DNA from 2 places in the Oceanobacillus sp. FSL K6-3682 genome. Region 1 is predicted to be linked to the other one. Evidence: a T-box and tRNA genes for the amino acid it is inferred to sense, from the RefSeq annotation. Region 1 holds a T-box; the other holds one or more tRNA genes.

What was found. A T-box is a leader RNA that pairs with one kind of tRNA and senses whether it is charged. The one in region 1 lies ahead of proS (proline--tRNA ligase), so its partner is inferred to be a tRNA-Pro.
Region 2: it encodes a tRNA-Pro, which carries the amino acid that the T-box ahead of proS (proline--tRNA ligase) is inferred to sense. The anticodon was not compared.

The regions. Positions count from the first base shown of each region.
Region 1 covers NZ_CP150263.1:1,001,290-1,011,667, forward strand. Annotated here, with positions in the region: gene ehuD (ectoine/hydroxyectoine ABC transporter permease subunit EhuD) at 1-375, opposite strand, end outside; gene MHH51_RS05115 (amino acid ABC transporter permease) at 375-1,034, opposite strand; gene ehuB (ectoine/hydroxyectoine ABC transporter substrate-binding protein EhuB) at 1,173-2,033, opposite strand; gene ytzI (YtzI protein) at 2,377-2,541, shown strand; gene MHH51_RS05130 (right-handed parallel beta-helix repeat-containing protein) at 2,579-3,916, shown strand; gene MHH51_RS05135 (hypothetical protein) at 3,986-4,441, shown strand; gene MHH51_RS05140 (hypothetical protein) at 4,711-5,019, shown strand; gene MHH51_RS05145 (M15 family metallopeptidase) at 5,128-5,685, opposite strand; gene MHH51_RS05150 (glycerol-3-phosphate acyltransferase) at 5,855-6,475, shown strand; gene MHH51_RS05155 (DUF456 domain-containing protein) at 6,549-7,031, shown strand; T-box leader at 7,125-7,380, shown strand; gene proS (proline--tRNA ligase) at 7,459-8,895, shown strand; gene MHH51_RS05165 (DUF3916 domain-containing protein) at 9,021-9,128, shown strand; gene MHH51_RS05170 (M20 family metallopeptidase) at 9,308-10,378, shown strand, end outside.
Region 2 covers NZ_CP150263.1:96,946-107,323, reverse strand. Annotated here, with positions in the region: rRNA gene MHH51_RS00555 (23S ribosomal RNA) at 1-1,410, opposite strand, end outside; rRNA gene MHH51_RS00550 (16S ribosomal RNA) at 1,600-3,162, opposite strand; tRNA gene MHH51_RS00545 (tRNA-Ala) at 3,360-3,432, opposite strand; tRNA gene MHH51_RS00540 (tRNA-Pro) at 3,450-3,526, opposite strand; tRNA gene MHH51_RS00535 (tRNA-Arg) at 3,528-3,604, opposite strand; tRNA gene MHH51_RS00530 (tRNA-Leu) at 3,608-3,696, opposite strand; tRNA gene MHH51_RS00525 (tRNA-Gly) at 3,703-3,777, opposite strand; tRNA gene MHH51_RS00520 (tRNA-Leu) at 3,799-3,883, opposite strand; tRNA gene MHH51_RS00515 (tRNA-Lys) at 3,887-3,962, opposite strand; tRNA gene MHH51_RS00510 (tRNA-Thr) at 3,976-4,051, opposite strand; tRNA gene MHH51_RS00505 (tRNA-Val) at 4,056-4,131, opposite strand; rRNA gene rrf (5S ribosomal RNA) at 4,141-4,256, opposite strand; rRNA gene MHH51_RS00495 (23S ribosomal RNA) at 4,395-7,315, opposite strand; rRNA gene MHH51_RS00490 (16S ribosomal RNA) at 7,505-9,067, opposite strand; gene lysS (lysine--tRNA ligase) at 9,535-10,378, opposite strand, start outside.

The sequences.
Region 1 (10,378 bases):
CCATTGTCCCTTATCCACATTTTCAATTCCAGAGCGATAAATTTCACCAATATACGTACTAAAGTGTATACCAAGTCCCAACACGGCACAAGCGAATGGGTGAAGTGATATTCCAATATAAGGTATCACCGGTAAGGCGTAATAGATAAAAAATAATTGAACAAGTGGAGGCGTAGAGCGTATAAATTCCATGGTCCAAGTGACAATGAAATGAATAAAACGATTTGGGACGCGGCGTAAGAATGTCCACAAAAAACCAAAAATTAAGGCAAAAAGGTAGCTGGCAAACGTCAGTCCAATCGTAATCCCAAGCCCTTGTAATACCACTGGTAACGCATCGAAAAATGTATCCCAGCTCCAATAATTCAGGTTCATCAGCTAGCTACCCCCTTTTTAGCAATTTTTTCAGCCTTCCTGGTAAGGAAAATTAACGGAAGGGCTAATATGAAATAGAATATAAGTGCAGTTAGATAAATCAATGGTGATAAAGATAAGCTGGTGCTTCGCATTACATCTCCATAATATAAAATATCCGTTAATCCAATTAAAGAGACAAGAGAGGTCCCTTTTAAAATTTGAATGGTATAGTTACCGAATTCAGGAAGCATCATACGTACTGCCTGTGGGAAAATAATAAGGCGCATCCTTTGAAAAGAAGACATATTTAACGCAGTTGCAGCTTCATACTGTCCTTGAGATACAGATAAAATGGAGCTGCGGACGACTTCTGAAAGATATGCGCCATAGTTTAGGCCAATTGCAATGACACCAATCCACCAATTTGAACCCAGATTAATCCCAAATAGCATCGGAACTGCATAATACAGCCAGAATAGCTGAACAATCAACGATGTCCCCCGAAATACCTCTACATAAAATCCAGTCAATTTTCGTAATATAAAATTATTGGAAAGTCGGCATAGTCCTGCTATAAATGACATAGCATATGCAAACAGTGCAGAAGCAAATAAAATAGATACAGTTATTTGAATACCACGCCATAATTGCGGGGCAACCTCTAATATTGCACTAATGGTAAATACCTCCTTAATAATTATTGTGTGTGCATTTTTACTGGGATTTTATTACTCGCCAAAACAAAGATAGGGCGCTCCTTAGTGAAGGAACCGCCCTATGGAGTCTGAAAATATCTGTTTCATCTACTTTCAAGATTAATATTCACCCTGACATACTTGCTCCGTTGTTACAGAGCCGGCTTCAACAAAATTGCTTTCTGGATGAAATCCGTTTTGTTCCAATAATTCAGCAACAGTACCGTCTTCTTTTAACTCTTCTAATTTTTCGTTATATGCATCACGAAGCTCTTCATTTTCCAGGCTGAATGCAGCTGCACCATAGCTTGGTACACCGTCTATTTCTGGCTGTTCAAAACTTTCAACAATTTCTAAATCCTCTGTGTCAGCAGATTCAAAAGCCATTCGAACGGTCATTTCCGTACCAGTTGTTGCATCAGCACGTCCTGCTTGTATAGCAGAGAAGGTTGCAGGAATATCAGATGCAGTGATGATTTGGTCATCGGCAACTCCTTCTGATTTTAAAAATTCAATTTCTGTAGCTCCTTCCATAACAACTACTGTTATATCCGGATTATCTGCAATATCTTTGTAGCTTTCAATAGATAATGGATTACCTGCTTCCACAACAAGCCCTTCGCCATATACCATTTCCGGCTCACCGAAAAGTGCATTTTCACAGCGGTCCGGTTGGATAGCCATACCAGCAGTAACAACATCAAACTGTCCTGCCTGTACTCCTGGAATCAGCTCACTGAAGTCAGATAATTTACCTTCTACATTATCAACACCAAGCTCAGCAAAAACTGCTGTGGCAATATCGACGGCCGCTCCTTTTAATTCACCATCTTCTTCATAAGCATAAGGTGATTCATTTGCAAAACCGACTTCGACCGTACCAGAATCCTGAATGCTTTCTAAACTATTATCTGAACCGCCGCAAGCAGCCAGCAGCAATAGAAATAAAGCAAGACCAATAAGTATTATTTTGTTTCTCAACTAAATGCTCCCCCTTAAAAAATAATAGATAATAAAAAATGTTGATTAACATTGTCGCTATTCTCTAAAAAAAGAATATTACATGAAATCAACATGAGTTAACAAATATGTTACAGAGAAAGAAAAATATTCTCAAACTGTATATTTCAGCAAAAATATGCTTTATATGCTGTTTAATGGAATGATTGGGAAATAACTTAAAAATACCAATATATCCGGTAGTATAGTTGCTTATTCTCTATATAACTCAGGAACAACATTTTTGAGGAAGGATAGAAATTTATTGAAAAGGTATGTATAGTTTAATAGGATAGAAGATAAGAAGGGATAATGGAGGTATATCATGGGTTCTTATATCGCAGTAATTGCTGTTTCAGTCATTGTGGTTGCAATGGTTATTATTTTATCTTTAGTTACTTTATCAAAAGGATACGGCTATAAGCATAAAATAGATCCGCTTCCTGATGAAGAGGAGGAAAAGGATAACGACAGGGATAATGAGAATTAGAAAGAAGAAAAGAAATAAATTTGTTTAGGAGAAAATCATGAAGAAAATCGGATTATTTATAGTATTAGGATGTGCTGCTGGTGTGTTATTTGCTTTCTGCACGCATCTTCCTGCCAATCAGGTAATTTATGTAGCAATGGATGGAGACGATCAAAATGAAGGCACACTGGAAAACCCATTTCGAACAATTGCTAAAGCAAGTTCTGAAGCAGAGGCAGGAACAACAGTATTTATTCGTGAAGGAACGTACGAGGAGCCGCTGATTGTTCAGCACACCGGTACGAAGCAGAAGCCAATCACTTTTCAGTCGTATGAAGAGGAAGAAGTTACCCTTGATGGCGGCAATATGGATTCTGCAGATGGAGACCGAGCGCTTGTTGTTCTGGAGGATAAGAATTATATAAACATAGAAGGATTAACGATAGAAAATGTAACGACGGATTTGATGGATGAAACAGTAATGGGTATTTTTATTACTGGCTCCAGCAGTCATATTACAGTGGAGGACAATACTGTTAAAGGAATAAAAACCTTGCATGAGGAAGGGAACGGTCATGGAATTGCCGTATATGGAACAGGTTCCATGAAGGATATAAATATCGTACATAACCTTGTTGAGGATTTAAAGCTGGGTGCCAGTGAATCGATTGTATTAAATGGCGATATTGATGGATTTACAGTAGAAGAAAATATGGTACGGTTCAGTGATAATATCGGAATTGATCTGATAGGATACGAAGGAATTGCCGATAATCCTGACGCTGATTATGCCCGGAATGGTAAGGTGCAAAATAATACGGTGCACCATATATCCTCCTTTGCTAATCCGGCGTATGGCGAGGAGTATAATGCAGCGGCTATTTATGTAGATGGAGGGAAAGATATTCTTATTGATAAGAATGAGTTGTATGAGAATGATATTGGAATTGAAGCTACATCAGAACATGCCGGGAAATATGCTGAGGATATTCAAATAACAGATAACCTGGTTTCACATAATTATTATACCGGAATATCTATCGGCGGATATGATGAAGAAAGAGGCGGTACCCGTGATACGTTGATTTCGGGAAATACTCTCTTTCGAAATGACACAAAAGAGTTAGATGGCGGACAGCTTCTGCTGCAGTATAATGTGTATGATAATGAGATAAAAGAAAATAAATTTACTGCCAGTGCATCACGCATTTTTATTGCCAATTTCTTTCAAGAAAATAAGAACAACCTTCTGACTGAGAATATCTATTATAAAGAACATGAACAAGAGGGAATCTGGATTTGGAAGGATGAGTGGTATACTTCTTTTTCTGTGTTTATTGAGGCTTCCGGAAGTGATGAAACTTCGCAATATATTTATGAGGATGAAGAAGAATAGAGTAAGGAAATTTCAAAAAGAATTACTGTTTTTAATGGATGTAATTGAGATTCAGTAAAGGACGTTGTTATGTTAAAAAATATTTTTTCAAAAAGTAAGCTATTGGCAGCATGTATTACTTCTTTCAATATGGGATTTGTATTTACTATGATAACTGAATCTGCAAGCAAGGAATTTAATACAGCATTCTTTACAGTTGCTTCGGAAGTTTTATTATTTTCTTTTTGGTTTTCTCTCTGGTATATAGCTCCAATTGTTTTTCTTGCAGGGATTCCAGCTTCTGCCGGAATTGATAAAATAACATCCGGGATTATGAATACAGAAGCTGGGAATACTTTGAGAGCCGTCCTGCATGTTTTAGCGGGAATAGTAATTGCTTTATTGGCATATTTCGTATTAGGTGGAGGTTTCCCTGATTTTAATAACAGAGAAATGATAATTAATTTTATATTCTTGTCTGTTTATCCGAGTGTCTTTTTTTGGCTGATAGACACATTGGCAAATAAAAAGAATACGAAAGCATAAAGGATAAACGTTGTTGGATGGAATGTTAATCTATTACGTTCAAGAAATGAAAAGCGAGATCATCAAATGATGGTCTTTTTTCTTTGTAATTAATTTTAGAGTACTTATGGTTGGCGGATATTGAACAAGTATAATAATTAAAACTAGGGTTCTAAACGATTTTTTAAGAAATATTACAATTCGGGTATCATTTTCTTATAATCTAAAAGAGAAGTTTTAGCTCGGCTAAAAAGGGAAAAAGCTTTATAAGAAAGGGGAGGTTTCCAATAATGGTACGAAATAAATATTTTGTAACAGTTGATACGGAAGAAATTAGCGAGGTTTCGCTGCCTGACAACGGTATTGAGTATGAGATATATGCAACACCAGAAGAGGTAAAAGAAATCGAAGTTCTGTTTGCGAGAAAAGAAAAAAATGCAAAAGATGCAGTTAAATTCGTGGGGAAACCATTTGATGAACGGCCAGTCGATGAAAAACGGGATAACTATGAGGAGGATTTGATTACTGTTTATCATAAACTATACGAACTCGGAACGGATGAAACAAAGAAAGAAATAAAAGAACTTAAATTGTTTTAATAGCTGCTGGATACTTTGGTAAATAAAAAGAAATTCAGACAATAAAAGCCTCTGCCTGAATTTCTTTTTATGAAAAATATTTGCGTGGAGTATATGTTAATTACCATCCTATTCTTCTTCAACGGAGGGACGATATCCCTGTTGCAGTTCAGAAATGCTCAATCCGAATGTCATCTGCAAATGCGGATAATCTGTAAAGCCATTGAAATCTCCGCCCCATTCAAACTCTAAATCTTTTGCGATTTCTGCAACTTCAAACCAGTCCGGCTCTCCATTGTTATTCCCGTCATAATGAATATCCCAGATAATTTCTCCGTCGTTGTTCCGAATCGCATAATCCACAGCCAAACCATAATTATGATAGCTTTCACCTGCTCTGGCGTGGGTAACAATATCTTCTTCGTTTTCTCTGCCTCTTGCATACAGCGTTTCCTGTTCTTCCTCTGTACGCAGGCCATCTGTAATAACAACCTCTATATCAATATCATCAGCACGATCAATCAACGTATCGACAGCTTCCTGGACAGCGGGATGAAGTTCTGATATCGTTTCTTCTCCATCCACTCTTTCATAAGAAGAATTTGTCTGCTGGTAAAGCCAGAACAGCAAACCTATAAAAAGAATAATAGCAATCCAGGAAAGCGTAAAATGCTTTAAAGCTTTCATTCGTTATTTCTGACTCCTTTAAAAAATTTCTCTCTATTAGTAATCATAACATGAACAAGTTCCTGATGATGCATTGAACAACTAGATAAATATGGTTGTTTTACAAATTGATTTCTTAAGCATTCTGGACATATAATAAGAGAAACTTAACAGAAATGGAGGGAAATCAATGTATTACTTCATTAGCTGTTTAATAGGCTATATTTTTGGCTGTATTCATGGATCGCAAATTATCGGGAAAATAAAGAAGCGGGATATTAAGAGTGAAGGTGTCAAAAATGCCGGAGCATCTAATACAACAATTCTGTTAGGCTGGAAATATGGTATTGTGGTTGCGCTGATTGATATTTTTAAGGCTACACTTGCCATTTTACTCGTCTTATTTATTTTAGGAGAAGCAGGAATCCCGGCTGGAGAGGCTTCCTTATATATTTATTTGACTGCTTTATTTGTTATTATTGGGCATAATTATCCTATAACGATGAACTTCAGCGGCGGGAAAGGTACCGCGTCCCTGGTTGGTGCATTAATTGCCATTGACTGGCGGGTTGCTTTAATTGGAATTGCTATTTTATTGTTCTTTACTTTTGCAACAGACTATCTTGTTATCGGCGTCCTGTTTATGTATGTATCTTTTCTTATTACAACCTACTATTTCTTTGGAAATGGGCCTGCGCTGGTGGTTATATTTTTAACACTGCTTTGTATATACAAGCATATGGAGAATTATCGCCGGATTATATTAAAGGAAGAGACAAGGTTATCCAGTATGTTTAAAAAGAGTGCCTAGATAAGGGTTTTTTTGAACTTATATTATAGGGGATACTGAAAAAGTAAGCTTTTTATTAAGGAGTGTGCAAGAATTGGATATTTTATTATGGATAATCATTATCCTGTTATTTATCGCAAGTTTTCTGGGAATTATCTTTCCGATGATCCCGTCTGTTATTGCTATTTGGGGAGGATTTCTAATCTATTACTTCTTTATAAATAGTGAGACCCTGAACTGGTGGTTCTGGGCAGGAATGATTGTGATCACAGTTATTCTCTTTGTTGCGGACATTATTGCCAACAGTTATTTTGTGAAAAAATTTGGAGGCAGTAAAGCAGGAGAAAGAGGCGCTGCGGTAGCTGTTATTATCGGTTCCTTTATTACTCCGCCATTTGGAATTATTTATGTTCCATTTTTAACAGTGCTCGCTATCGAAATGATGCAACGGAGAACAGTGAAAGAAGCAATCCGGGCTTCCATTGGTTCTTTTTTAGGATTTTTAGGAGGTTCTGTTGCAAAAGTTGTCCTGCAGTTGATTATGATTGTCTGGTTCTTTATCGCGGTCTGGTTATAAGCAGGCAGCAAATGCCTTATTCCCATTTTCTTAACTGTAAAAAATCGTCTGCTTCTTGACTTTCATCAGTGAGAACTATATATTAAAAGCATAGTTGAAATATTGACGGAGAATAGTACGTTGTTACTGTCTAATACAGAGAGAAAAAGGATGCTGAGACTTTTTCATAGACATACAAGGGAACCTGCCTCCCGAGTTCGCCATATAAGGAGATACAACTCTGAAATTGGCGCGGTTTTGGCCGTTATCAAATGAAGTGTATATATTTGCCGGGCATGTCTGTAAAATAACAGACAGCAGCTTATATATAAACAAGGGTGGTACCACCTGTTTAACCTCGGTCCCTTTTCATAAGGATGGAGGATTTTTTGCGTTTATATGGAATTTCAAATAATAGAAGAGTTAAATAAGAAAGAGGTGCTTACAATTGGGTAAGAAAAATAAACAATTTGTAGAAAAAATTACAGCGATGGAGGACGATTTCGCACAGTGGTATACAGACGTAGTTAAACAGGCAGAGCTTGTTGACTATGGTCAAGTGCGCGGAACGATGATTATCAAGCCCTATGGCTATGCAATCTGGGAAAATATTAAAGACGAATTAGATCGTATGTTTAAGGAAACAGGTCATACGAACGTTGCTTTTCCACTGTTTATTCCGGAAAGCCTGCTGCAAAAGGAAAAAGATCACGTAGAAGGCTTTGCTCCTGAGGTTGCCTGGGTAACGCACGGCGGAGATGAGGAATTAACAGAACGTATCGCGGTGCGCCCAACTTCTGAGGTGCTTTTCTGTGATTATTACTCAAATAATATTCACTCTTACCGTGATCTGCCAAAGCTCTATAACCAATGGTCCAACGTAGTCCGCTGGGAAAAAACAACACGTCCATTCCTGCGTTCCTCTGAATTCCATTGGCAGGAAGGGCATACAGCACATGCAACAGATGAAGAAGCAACCGAAGAAACAAATCGTATGCTTGGAATTTATGCCAAGCTGGTGGAAGAATATTTAGCCATCCCTGTGTTAAAAGGAAAGAAAACAGATAAAGAAAAATTTGCAGGGGCGGAATTTACCTTAACGATTGAAGCATTGATGCATGACGGGAAAGCATTGCAATCTGCTACATCGCATCATTTTGGTTCTGGATTTGCAGAAGCATTTGATATTACCTATCTGGATGAAAATGGGGAAAGCCAGTTTGTTCATCAAACTTCATGGGGCTTGTCTACCCGGATTATGGGAGCTTTAATTATGGTGCACGGCGATAATCGCGGACTAGTAGTGCCTCCAAAGATTGCTCCGACACAGGCAATGATTGTTCCAATCGCCCAGCATAAAGAAGGCGTACTGGATAAAGCTTATGCTCTACGTGATAAATTAGCAAAAGTTGCCCGTGTCGATATTGACGGCAGTGATAAAATGCCAGGCTGGAAATTTAATGAATATGAAATGAAAGGTATCCCGGTCCGAGTTGAGATGGGGCCAAAGGATATTGAAAAAGAGCAGGTCGTTCTTGTCCGCCGTGATACCGGCGAGAAGGAATTTGTTGCTCTGGCAGATGTGGAAGAGCGTCTTGCTGCATTGCTGGATGAAGTACAGGCAAATCTATATAATCGTGCATTAGAGCATCGTGAAGAGATGACCCATACAGCTAAAAATATGGATGAATTTAAAACAGAAATTGAAAAGGGCGGCTTTGTCAAAGCAATGTGGTGTGGAGATGTAGCCTGTGAAGAAAAGATTAAAGAAGAAACAACAGCAACCTCCCGCTGTATTCCGTTTGAACCGGAAAGCGTATCTGATACATGCGTATGCTGCGGGAAGCAGGCAAAGGAATTAGTTTACTGGGCAAAAGCGTATTAATAACTGAAAAATGGAAGCAGACTGGGTTTTGCAGCTCAGTCTGCTTTTATGTATTAAAGATAATATATAAAGTGCTTAAAGGATTGCCTCTTTCTGATAGTAGAAAAATTTAGACTGAATGGGGTATATCCATTCCAAATGATATGCAAGAATCAGGCTTTAAAGAAATAATTACAGATGAAGATGGATACCGCTATGAAGGTGAAATTTGGTTTATTGGGGAATTAAAGTAACCTTTCTTAGTAAAAATATGATCCTGGGTTGAGGGATATACTTCTTGTAAATATCAATATATAAGCTTAAATAATTATCTGAAAATATAATTATTATTTTGCCTATTGCATAAGCATGCAAAATCGTGTTATAAATATACATATTAATTAATAATTATACATTAAATGAGGGAATAAATATGAAGTCAAATTTAAAAAACAAACTAGATAAAGTAATTAATGATTTAACGAACTTGAGCGACACTATTTTTGATAATCCAGAGCTTGGAGATCAAGAATATGAATCTATGAAGCTATTAACAGATTATTTAACGTCACATCAATTTAAAGTAGAAAAAGGGATTGTTGGTCGTGATACGGCCTTTAAAGCAACCTACTCAAGCGGAAAGCCTGGTCCTCAAATTGCATATCTGGCCGAATATGATGCACTTCCAGGTGTAGGTCACGGCTGCGGGCATAATTTAATTGGAACGATGAGTGTCGGTGCAGGAGTTGTATTAAGTAAAGTTATTGATGAAATTGGCGGCACTGTTTATGTATTCGGTACTCCTGCAGAGGAAACAAACGGAGCTAAAGTACCGATGAGTGAGCAGGGAGTGTTTGACGGTATTGATGCTGCGATGATTTTACATCCAAGTGATACATCACAGGTAAGCGGTGAATCACTGGCTATGGATGCAATCCAATTTGAGTATCATGGAAAAACAGCACATGCTGCAGCAGCTCCGGAAAAAGGGATTAATGCCTTAGATGGTGTGCTTCAATTGTTTAACGGTATTAATGCATTGAGACAGCATGTGAAATCAGATGTCCGTATTCATGGAGTTATTCCTGATGGAGGACAAGCTGCGAACGTGGTTCCTGATAAAGCAGTTGCACAGTTCTATGTCCGGGCAAATAATCGTCCTTACCTTAATGAAGTAGTAGAAAAGGTAAAGCATATTGCTGAAGGAGCAGCTTTAATGACTGGAGCAACATTAAATATATCCAACTATGAATTAAGCTATGACGATATGACAACGAATCAGGTTTTATCTGATTTGTTTACTGCAAATTTAAAAGAGACAAGCCGCCTGCCTGTTTATGGAGCAAAAGAATCTTATGGTTCGATTGATATGGGAAATGTCAGCCAGGTAGTTCCGGCTATTCATCCGTATATCGGCTTAAACAAAGAAGGCTTAATTGCTCATACGAAAGAATTTGCTAATCAGACTATTACTGAGGATGGGCATCTGGCATTGTATGAAGGG
Region 2 (10,378 bases), 900 kb from region 1:
CGCCTGTCGGCCTCGGCTTAGGTCCCGACTAACCCTGAGAGGACGAGCCTTCCTCAGGAAACCTTAGGCATTCGGTGAAAGAGATTCTCACTCTTTTTTCGCTACTCATACCGGCATTCTCACTTCAAAGCGCTCCACCAGTCCTCACGGTCTGACTTCTCTGCACTTTGAACGCTCTCCTACCATTGTTCGTAAGAACAATCCGCAGCTTCGGTGATACGTTTAGCCCCGGTACATTTTCGGCGCAGCGTCACTCGACCAGTGAGCTATTACGCACTCTTTCAATGATGGCTGCTTCTAAGCCAACATCCTGGTTGTCTGTGCAACGCCACATCCTTTTCCACTTAACGTATACTTTGGGACCTTAGCTGGCGGTCTGGGCTGTTTCCCTTTCGACTATGAACCTTATCACCCATAGTCTGACTCCCAAGTTGAAGTAACTGGCATTCGGAGTTTGACTGAATTCGGTAACCCGGTAGGGGCCCCTAGTCCAATCAGTGCTCTACCTCCAGTACTCACGATCTTGAGGCTAGCCCTAAAGCTATTTCGGAGAGAACCAGCTATCTCCGTGTTCGATTGGAATTTCACCGCTACCCACACCTCATCCCCGCATTTTTCAACATACGTGGGTTCGGGCCTCCAGTCAGTGTTACCTGACCTTCACCCTGGACATGGGTAGATCACACGGTTTCGGGTCTACGACCGCATACTCATTCGCCCTATTCAGACTCGCTTTCGCTACGGCTCCGTGTCTTCCACTTAACCTTGCATACAATCGTAACTCGCCGGTCCATTCTACAAAAGGTACGCCGTCACCCATTAACGGGCTCCGACTACTTGTAGGCACACGGTTTCAGGTTCTATTTCACTCCCCTTCCGGGGTGCTTTTCACCTTTCCCTCACGGTACTGGTTCACTATCGGTCACTAGGTAGTATTTAGCCTTGGGAGATGGTCCTCCCGGATTCCGACGGAATTCCACGTGTTCCGCCGTACTCAGGATACACTCCGGAGGAAATTCCTTTTCAACTACAGGGCTGTTACCTTCTTCGGCTGACCTTTCCAAGTCGATTCGTTTAAAGAATTTCTTTGTAACTCCAATGGAGTGTCCTACAACCCCAAGAAGCAAGCTTCTTGGTTTGGGCTCTTTCCGTTTCGCTCGCCGCTACTCAGGAAATCGATTTTTCTTTCTCTTCCTCCAGGTACTGAGATGTTTCAGTTCCCCGGGTCTGCCTCATCTACCCTATGTATTCAGATAGATGTCCTGTCCCATTACGAACAGTGGGTTCCCCCATTCGGAAATCCCCGGATCAAAGTTTACTTACAACTCCCCGAGGCATATCGGTGTTAGTCCCGTCCTTCATCGGCTCCTAGTGCCAAGGCATCCACCGTGCGCCCTTATTCACTTAACTAAAGTTTTGGAATAAGTTTGCTGATTACTTCGTAATCAGTTGTGTTGCTATATCAATAGCTTTTTTGCCTTATTTCTAAAGTTTGATGTCGTTGTTACTCTTATTTAGTTTTCAAGGTACAAAAAGAGAGATTGCTCTCTCAAAACTGAACCAAACAACCAAGTACAAAATTCCGTTATATATCCTTAGAAAGGAGGTGATCCAGCCGCACCTTCCGATACGGCTACCTTGTTACGACTTCACCCCAATCATTCGTCCCACCTTCGGCGGCTGGCTCCAAAAAGGTTACCTCACCGACTTCGGGTGTTACGAACTCTCGTGGTGTGACGGGCGGTGTGTACAAGACCCGGGAACGTATTCACCGCGGCATGCTGATCCGCGATTACTAGCGATTCCGGCTTCATGTAGGCGAGTTGCAGCCTACAATCCGAACTGAGAACGGTTTTATGGGATTTGCTTGACCTCGCGGGCTTGCTTCCCTTTGTTCCGTCCATTGTAGCACGTGTGTAGCCCAGGTCATAAGGGGCATGATGATTTGACGTCATCCCCACCTTCCTCCGGTTTGTCACCGGCAGTCACCTTAGAGTGCCCAACTAAATGCTGGCAACTAAGATCAAGGGTTGCGCTCGTTGCGGGACTTAACCCAACATCTCACGACACGAGCTGACGACAACCATGCACCACCTGTCACTTTGTCCCCGAAGGGAAAACTCTGTCTCCAGAGCGGTCAAAGGATGTCAAGACCTGGTAAGGTTCTTCGCGTTGCTTCGAATTAAACCACATGCTCCACCGCTTGTGCGGGTCCCCGTCAATTCTTTTGAGTTTCAGCCTTGCGGCCGTACTCCCCAGGCGGAGTGCTTAATGCGTTAACTTCAGCACTAAGGGGCGGAAACCCCCTAACACCTAGCACTCATCGTTTACGGCGTGGACTACCAGGGTATCTAATCCTGTTCGCTCCCCACGCTTTCGCTCCTCAGCGTCAGTTACAGACCAGAGAGTCGCCTTCGCCACTGGTGTTCCTCCACATCTCTACGCATTTCACCGCTACACGTGGAATTCCACTCTCCTCTTCTGCACTCAAGTCCTCCAGTTTCCAATGCACGTTTACGGTTGAGCCGCAAGATTTCACATCAGACTTAAAGAACCGCCTGCGAGCGCTTTACGCCCAATAATTCCGGACAACGCTTGCCACCTACGTATTACCGCGGCTGCTGGCACGTAGTTAGCCGTGGCTTTCTGGTCGGGTACCGTCAAGGTACGATCAGTTACTATCATACTTGTTCTTCCCCGACAACAGAGTTTTACGATCCGAAAACCTTCATCACTCACGCGGCGTTGCTCCGTCAGACTTTCGTCCATTGCGGAAGATTCCCTACTGCTGCCTCCCGTAGGAGTCTGGGCCGTGTCTCAGTCCCAGTGTGGCCGATCACCCTCTCAGGTCGGCTACGCATCGTCGCCTTGGTGAGCCATTACCTCACCAACTAGCTAATGCGCCGCAGGCCCATCTGTAAGTGACAGCAAAAGCCGCCTTTCAACTTACCATCAGGAGATGATAAGTATTATCCGGTATTAGCTCGCGTTTCCGCGAGTTATCCCAGTCTTACAGGCAGGTTGCCTACGTGTTACTCACCCGTCCGCCGCTCGTTCCACGAACGTCCCTCCGAAGAGTTCTGTCCGCTTCCCGCGCTCGACTTGCATGTATTAGGCACGCCGCCAGCGTTCGTCCTGAGCCAAGATCAAACTCTCCATAAAAGTGTTTGTTTCTTTAGCTTTCAGAAGTCAACTTCTGACTTAAATATTCAAGAAAAACGAGGTGTTTTTCTTCTTTCGTACTGGTTGTTTTGTTCAGTTTTCAAAGAGCAATTTCTTTGTCGCTTTTAAAAACGGCGACCAAATCAATATATCATGTTTCAAAACCATTGTCAACAACTTATTTAAAAGTTATTGAGTGGAGCCTAGCGGGATCGAACCGCTGACCTCCTGCGTGCAAGGCAGGCGCTCTCCCAGCTGAGCTAAGGCCCCATGTTATATTCATGTAATGGTCGGGAAGACAGGATTCGAACCTGCGACCCCTTGGTCCCAAACCAAGTGCTCTACCAAGCTGAGCTACTTCCCGATGGCGCGCCCGAGAGGAGTCGAACCCCTAACCTCTTGATCCGTAGTCAAACGCTCTATCCAATTGAGCTACGGGCGCTTATGGTGCCGAGGACCGGAATCGAACCGGTACGGTAATCACTTACCGCAGGATTTTAAGTCCTGTGCGTCTGCCAGTTCCGCCACCCCGGCAATATTTGGAGCGGAAGACGGGATTCGAACCCGCGACCCCCACCTTGGCAAGGTGATGTTCTACCACTGAACTACTTCCGCGTATTGCCTTTATTTAATTAATGGTGCGGGTGGAGGGACTTGAACCCCCACGCCCGAAGGCACTAGATCCTAAGTCTAGCGCGTCTGCCAATTCCGCCACACCCGCAAATGGTGAGCCATGAAGGATTCGAACCTTCGACCCTCTGATTAAAAGTCAGATGCTCTACCGACTGAGCTAATGGCTCCTTAAAAGGAAAATGGTGCCGGCCAGAGGACTTGAACCCCCAACCTACTGATTACAAGTCAGTTGCTCTACCAGTTGAGCTAGGCCGGCATAATGGTGGAGGATGCAGGGCTCGAACCTGCGACCCCCTGCTTGTAAGGCAGGTGCTCTCCCAGCTGAGCTAATCCTCCGGATTTAAAGCCTGGCAACGTCCTACTCTCGCAGGGGGAAGCCCCCAACTACCATTGGCGCTGAAGAACTTAACTTCTGTGTTCGGCATGGGAACAGGTGTGACCTCTTCGCTATCGCCACCAGACAATACAATATGTAACTTGAAGATGTTTCCTTAAAAACAAGGACAAGTTATATTATATGCACTTCAGAATAAAAATGCAACACTTTTTTTAAATTTGCACCCTGAAAACTAAATAAGAGTAACGTGACATCAAAAAACTTAGATAAGTCCTCAATCGATTAGTATCCGTCAGCTGCACGTGTCGCCACGCTTCCACCTCGGACCTATCAACCTCATCGTCTCTGAGGGATTTTACTCACTTGAAGTGATGGGAAGTTTCATCTTGAGGGGGGCTTCATGCTTAGATGCTTTCAGCACTTATCCTTTCCACACGTAGCTACCCAGCTATGCTCCTGGCGGAACAACTGGTACACCAGCGGTGTGTCCATCCCGGTCCTCTCGTACTAAGGACAGCTCCTCTCAAACTTCCAACGCCCACGACGGATAGGGACCGAACTGTCTCACGACGTTCTGAACCCAGCTCGCGTACCGCTTTAATGGGCGAACAGCCCAACCCTTGGGACCGACTACAGCCCCAGGATGCGATGAGCCGACATCGAGGTGCCAAACCTCCCCGTCGATGTGAACTCTTGGGGGAGATAAGCCTGTTATCCCCGGGGTAGCTTTTATCCGTTGAGCGATGGCCCTTCCATGCGGAACCACCGGATCACTAAGCCCGACTTTCGTCCCTGCTCGACTTGTAGGTCTCGCAGTCAAGCTCCCTTCTGCCTTTACACTCTACGAATGATTTCCAACCATTCTGAGGGAACCTTTGGGCGCCTCCGTTACCTTTTAGGAGGCGACCGCCCCAGTCAAACTGCCCGCCTGACACTGTCTCCGAACCGGATTACGGTCCTGGGTTAGAATGGTCATACAGTTAGGGTGGTATCCCACGGGTGCCTCCACGTAAGCTGGCGCTCACGCTTCAAAGGCTCCCACCTATCCTGTACAAACTGCACAAACATTCCATATCAGGCTACAGTAAAGCTCCACGGGGTCTTTCCGTCCTGTCGCGGGTAATGCGCATCTTCACGCATAGTATAATTTCACCGGGTCTCTCGTTGAGACAGTGCCCAAGTCGTTGCACCTTTCGTGCGGGTCGGAACTTACCCGACAAGGAATTTCGCTACCTTAGGACCGTTATAGTTACGGCCGCCGTTTACTGGGGCTTCGGTTCAAAGCTTCGCTCCGAAGAGCTAACTCTTCCCCTTAACCTTCCAGCACCGGGCAGGTGTCAGCCCCTATACTTCGCCTTTCGGCTTCGCAGAGACCTGTGTTTTTGCTAAACAGTCGCTTGGGCCTATTCACTGCGGCTCACTCACAAGTGAGCACCCCTTCTCCCGAAGTTACGGGGTCATTTTGCCGAGTTCCTTAACGAGAGTTCTCCCGCTCACCTTAGGATTCTCTCCTCGCCTACCTGTGTCGGTTTGCGGTACGGGCACCTATGATCTAACTAGAGGCTTTTCTTGGCAGTGTGAAATCAGGAACTTCGGTACTCTATTTCCCTCCCCATCACAGCTCAGAAATATGTCAGACGGATTTGCCTATCTGACTTCCTCGCATGCTTGGACGCACATCCATCAGTGCGCACTCCTTATCCTCCTGCGTCCCCCCATTGTTCAAACAATCATGAGGTGGTACAGGAATATCAACCTGTTGTCCATCGCCTACGCCTGTCGGCCTCGGCTTAGGTCCCGACTAACCCTGAGAGGACGAGCCTTCCTCAGGAAACCTTAGGCATTCGGTGAAAGAGATTCTCACTCTTTTTTCGCTACTCATACCGGCATTCTCACTTCAAAGCGCTCCACCAGTCCTCACGGTCTGACTTCTCTGCACTTTGAACGCTCTCCTACCATTGTTCGTAAGAACAATCCGCAGCTTCGGTGATACGTTTAGCCCCGGTACATTTTCGGCGCAGCGTCACTCGACCAGTGAGCTATTACGCACTCTTTCAATGATGGCTGCTTCTAAGCCAACATCCTGGTTGTCTGTGCAACGCCACATCCTTTTCCACTTAACGTATACTTTGGGACCTTAGCTGGCGGTCTGGGCTGTTTCCCTTTCGACTATGAACCTTATCACCCATAGTCTGACTCCCAAGTTGAAGTAACTGGCATTCGGAGTTTGACTGAATTCGGTAACCCGGTAGGGGCCCCTAGTCCAATCAGTGCTCTACCTCCAGTACTCACGATCTTGAGGCTAGCCCTAAAGCTATTTCGGAGAGAACCAGCTATCTCCGTGTTCGATTGGAATTTCACCGCTACCCACACCTCATCCCCGCATTTTTCAACATACGTGGGTTCGGGCCTCCAGTCAGTGTTACCTGACCTTCACCCTGGACATGGGTAGATCACACGGTTTCGGGTCTACGACCGCATACTCATTCGCCCTATTCAGACTCGCTTTCGCTACGGCTCCGTGTCTTCCACTTAACCTTGCATACAATCGTAACTCGCCGGTCCATTCTACAAAAGGTACGCCGTCACCCATTAACGGGCTCCGACTACTTGTAGGCACACGGTTTCAGGTTCTATTTCACTCCCCTTCCGGGGTGCTTTTCACCTTTCCCTCACGGTACTGGTTCACTATCGGTCACTAGGTAGTATTTAGCCTTGGGAGATGGTCCTCCCGGATTCCGACGGAATTCCACGTGTTCCGCCGTACTCAGGATACACTCCGGAGGAAATTCCTTTTCAACTACAGGGCTGTTACCTTCTTCGGCTGACCTTTCCAAGTCGATTCGTTTAAAGAATTTCTTTGTAACTCCAATGGAGTGTCCTACAACCCCAAGAAGCAAGCTTCTTGGTTTGGGCTCTTTCCGTTTCGCTCGCCGCTACTCAGGAAATCGATTTTTCTTTCTCTTCCTCCAGGTACTGAGATGTTTCAGTTCCCCGGGTCTGCCTCATCTACCCTATGTATTCAGATAGATGTCCTGTCCCATTACGAACAGTGGGTTCCCCCATTCGGAAATCCCCGGATCAAAGTTTACTTACAACTCCCCGAGGCATATCGGTGTTAGTCCCGTCCTTCATCGGCTCCTAGTGCCAAGGCATCCACCGTGCGCCCTTATTCACTTAACTAAAGTTTTGGAATAAGTTTGCTGATTACTTCGTAATCAGTTGTGTTGCTATATCAATAGCTTTTTTGCCTTATTTCTAAAGTTTGATGTCGTTGTTACTCTTATTTAGTTTTCAAGGTACAAAAAGAGAGATTGCTCTCTCAAAACTGAACCAAACAACCAAGTACAAAATTCCGTTATATATCCTTAGAAAGGAGGTGATCCAGCCGCACCTTCCGATACGGCTACCTTGTTACGACTTCACCCCAATCATTCGTCCCACCTTCGGCGGCTGGCTCCAAAAAGGTTACCTCACCGACTTCGGGTGTTACGAACTCTCGTGGTGTGACGGGCGGTGTGTACAAGACCCGGGAACGTATTCACCGCGGCATGCTGATCCGCGATTACTAGCGATTCCGGCTTCATGTAGGCGAGTTGCAGCCTACAATCCGAACTGAGAACGGTTTTATGGGATTTGCTTGACCTCGCGGGCTTGCTTCCCTTTGTTCCGTCCATTGTAGCACGTGTGTAGCCCAGGTCATAAGGGGCATGATGATTTGACGTCATCCCCACCTTCCTCCGGTTTGTCACCGGCAGTCACCTTAGAGTGCCCAACTAAATGCTGGCAACTAAGATCAAGGGTTGCGCTCGTTGCGGGACTTAACCCAACATCTCACGACACGAGCTGACGACAACCATGCACCACCTGTCACTTTGTCCCCGAAGGGAAAACTCTGTCTCCAGAGCGGTCAAAGGATGTCAAGACCTGGTAAGGTTCTTCGCGTTGCTTCGAATTAAACCACATGCTCCACCGCTTGTGCGGGTCCCCGTCAATTCTTTTGAGTTTCAGCCTTGCGGCCGTACTCCCCAGGCGGAGTGCTTAATGCGTTAACTTCAGCACTAAGGGGCGGAAACCCCCTAACACCTAGCACTCATCGTTTACGGCGTGGACTACCAGGGTATCTAATCCTGTTCGCTCCCCACGCTTTCGCTCCTCAGCGTCAGTTACAGACCAGAGAGTCGCCTTCGCCACTGGTGTTCCTCCACATCTCTACGCATTTCACCGCTACACGTGGAATTCCACTCTCCTCTTCTGCACTCAAGTCCTCCAGTTTCCAATGCACGTTTACGGTTGAGCCGCAAGATTTCACATCAGACTTAAAGAACCGCCTGCGAGCGCTTTACGCCCAATAATTCCGGACAACGCTTGCCACCTACGTATTACCGCGGCTGCTGGCACGTAGTTAGCCGTGGCTTTCTGGTCGGGTACCGTCAAGGTACGATCAGTTACTATCATACTTGTTCTTCCCCGACAACAGAGTTTTACGATCCGAAAACCTTCATCACTCACGCGGCGTTGCTCCGTCAGACTTTCGTCCATTGCGGAAGATTCCCTACTGCTGCCTCCCGTAGGAGTCTGGGCCGTGTCTCAGTCCCAGTGTGGCCGATCACCCTCTCAGGTCGGCTACGCATCGTCGCCTTGGTGAGCCATTACCTCACCAACTAGCTAATGCGCCGCAGGCCCATCTGTAAGTGACAGCAAAAGCCGCCTTTCAACTTACCATCAGGAGATGATAAGTATTATCCGGTATTAGCTCGCGTTTCCGCGAGTTATCCCAGTCTTACAGGCAGGTTGCCTACGTGTTACTCACCCGTCCGCCGCTCGTTCCACGAACGTCCCTCCGAAGAGTTCTGTCCGCTTCCCGCGCTCGACTTGCATGTATTAGGCACGCCGCCAGCGTTCGTCCTGAGCCAAGATCAAACTCTCCATAAAAGTGTTTGTTTCTTTAGCTTTCAGAAGTCAACTTCTGACTTAAATATTCAAGAAAAACGAGGTGTTTTTCTTCTTTCGTACTGGTTGTTTTGTTCAGTTTTCAAAGAGCAATTTCTTTGTCGTCGTTTCAAATTGGCGACTTTATTAATTTATCACATTTACAATTCATTGTCAACAACTTTTTTTAATTTATTTTGTTGTTATCTTGTTGAACCGTTCATGTGATGCACATTGCGTTATGCAACGATAATTAATTTATCATGATTCCAAAATGAAAGCAAGTCTTTTTTGAAATAAAATTACAGAAGACAAATATTTCTATAATTCATTTTATTGAAGCAGTTTGATAAACCTTTTATAAATCCCTGTTTACAAAGCTTTTCCGCCATTTTTCACATTCACTAAAACGCAAAGCCCTGAAGGAAGACAATCTTCCTTCAGGGCTTTGCTCTCTATGACATATGCAATTAACGATTTTTCATTTGCGGAAATAACAATACATCACGAATAGAAGGAGAGTTCGTTAATAACATTACCAAACGGTCTACTCCAATTCCTAATCCGCCAGTTGGAGGCATACCATACTCTAATGCTTCTAAAAAGTCCTCATCCATATAATGAGCTTCATCATTGCCTTGCGCTCTTTCTTTTACCTGCGCTTCAAAACGCTGACGCTGATCAATTGGATCATTCAATTCGCTGAAGGCATTAGCATGTTCTCTTCCTACGATAAACAACTCAAAACGATCTGTAAAACGCTCATCTTCTTTATTCTTTTTAGCCAGTGGGGAGATTTCTACAGGATGCCCAAAAATAAATGTAGGCTGAATTAATGTTTCTTCTACCCTCTGCTCAAAGAATTCATTTACAATATGCCCAAATGTCATTGCATCTGTTATTTCAATATTATGTTCTTTCGCTAACGCACGTGCTTCATCATCAGATAAGTGCTGCCAGAAATCTACACCTGTCTCCTGTTTAATAGCATCCACCATATGCAGTCTTGTCCATTGAGGCTCAAGATTTACTTCATAATCACCATATTGAATAGTTGTCTTTCCATAAACTTCTTGCGCAATATGGGCAATTAAGTTTTCAGTAAGATTCATTATATCATGATAATCAGCATATGCTTCATATAGCTCAATCATTGTAAATTCAGGGTTATGTCTTGTTGATACCCCTTCATTACGGAATACACGCCCAATTTCATATACCTTCTCCAGACCGCCGACAATAAGACGTTTTAAATGTAATTCAATGGCAATACGCATGTATAGTTCAGTATCTAATGCATTATGATGGGTTATA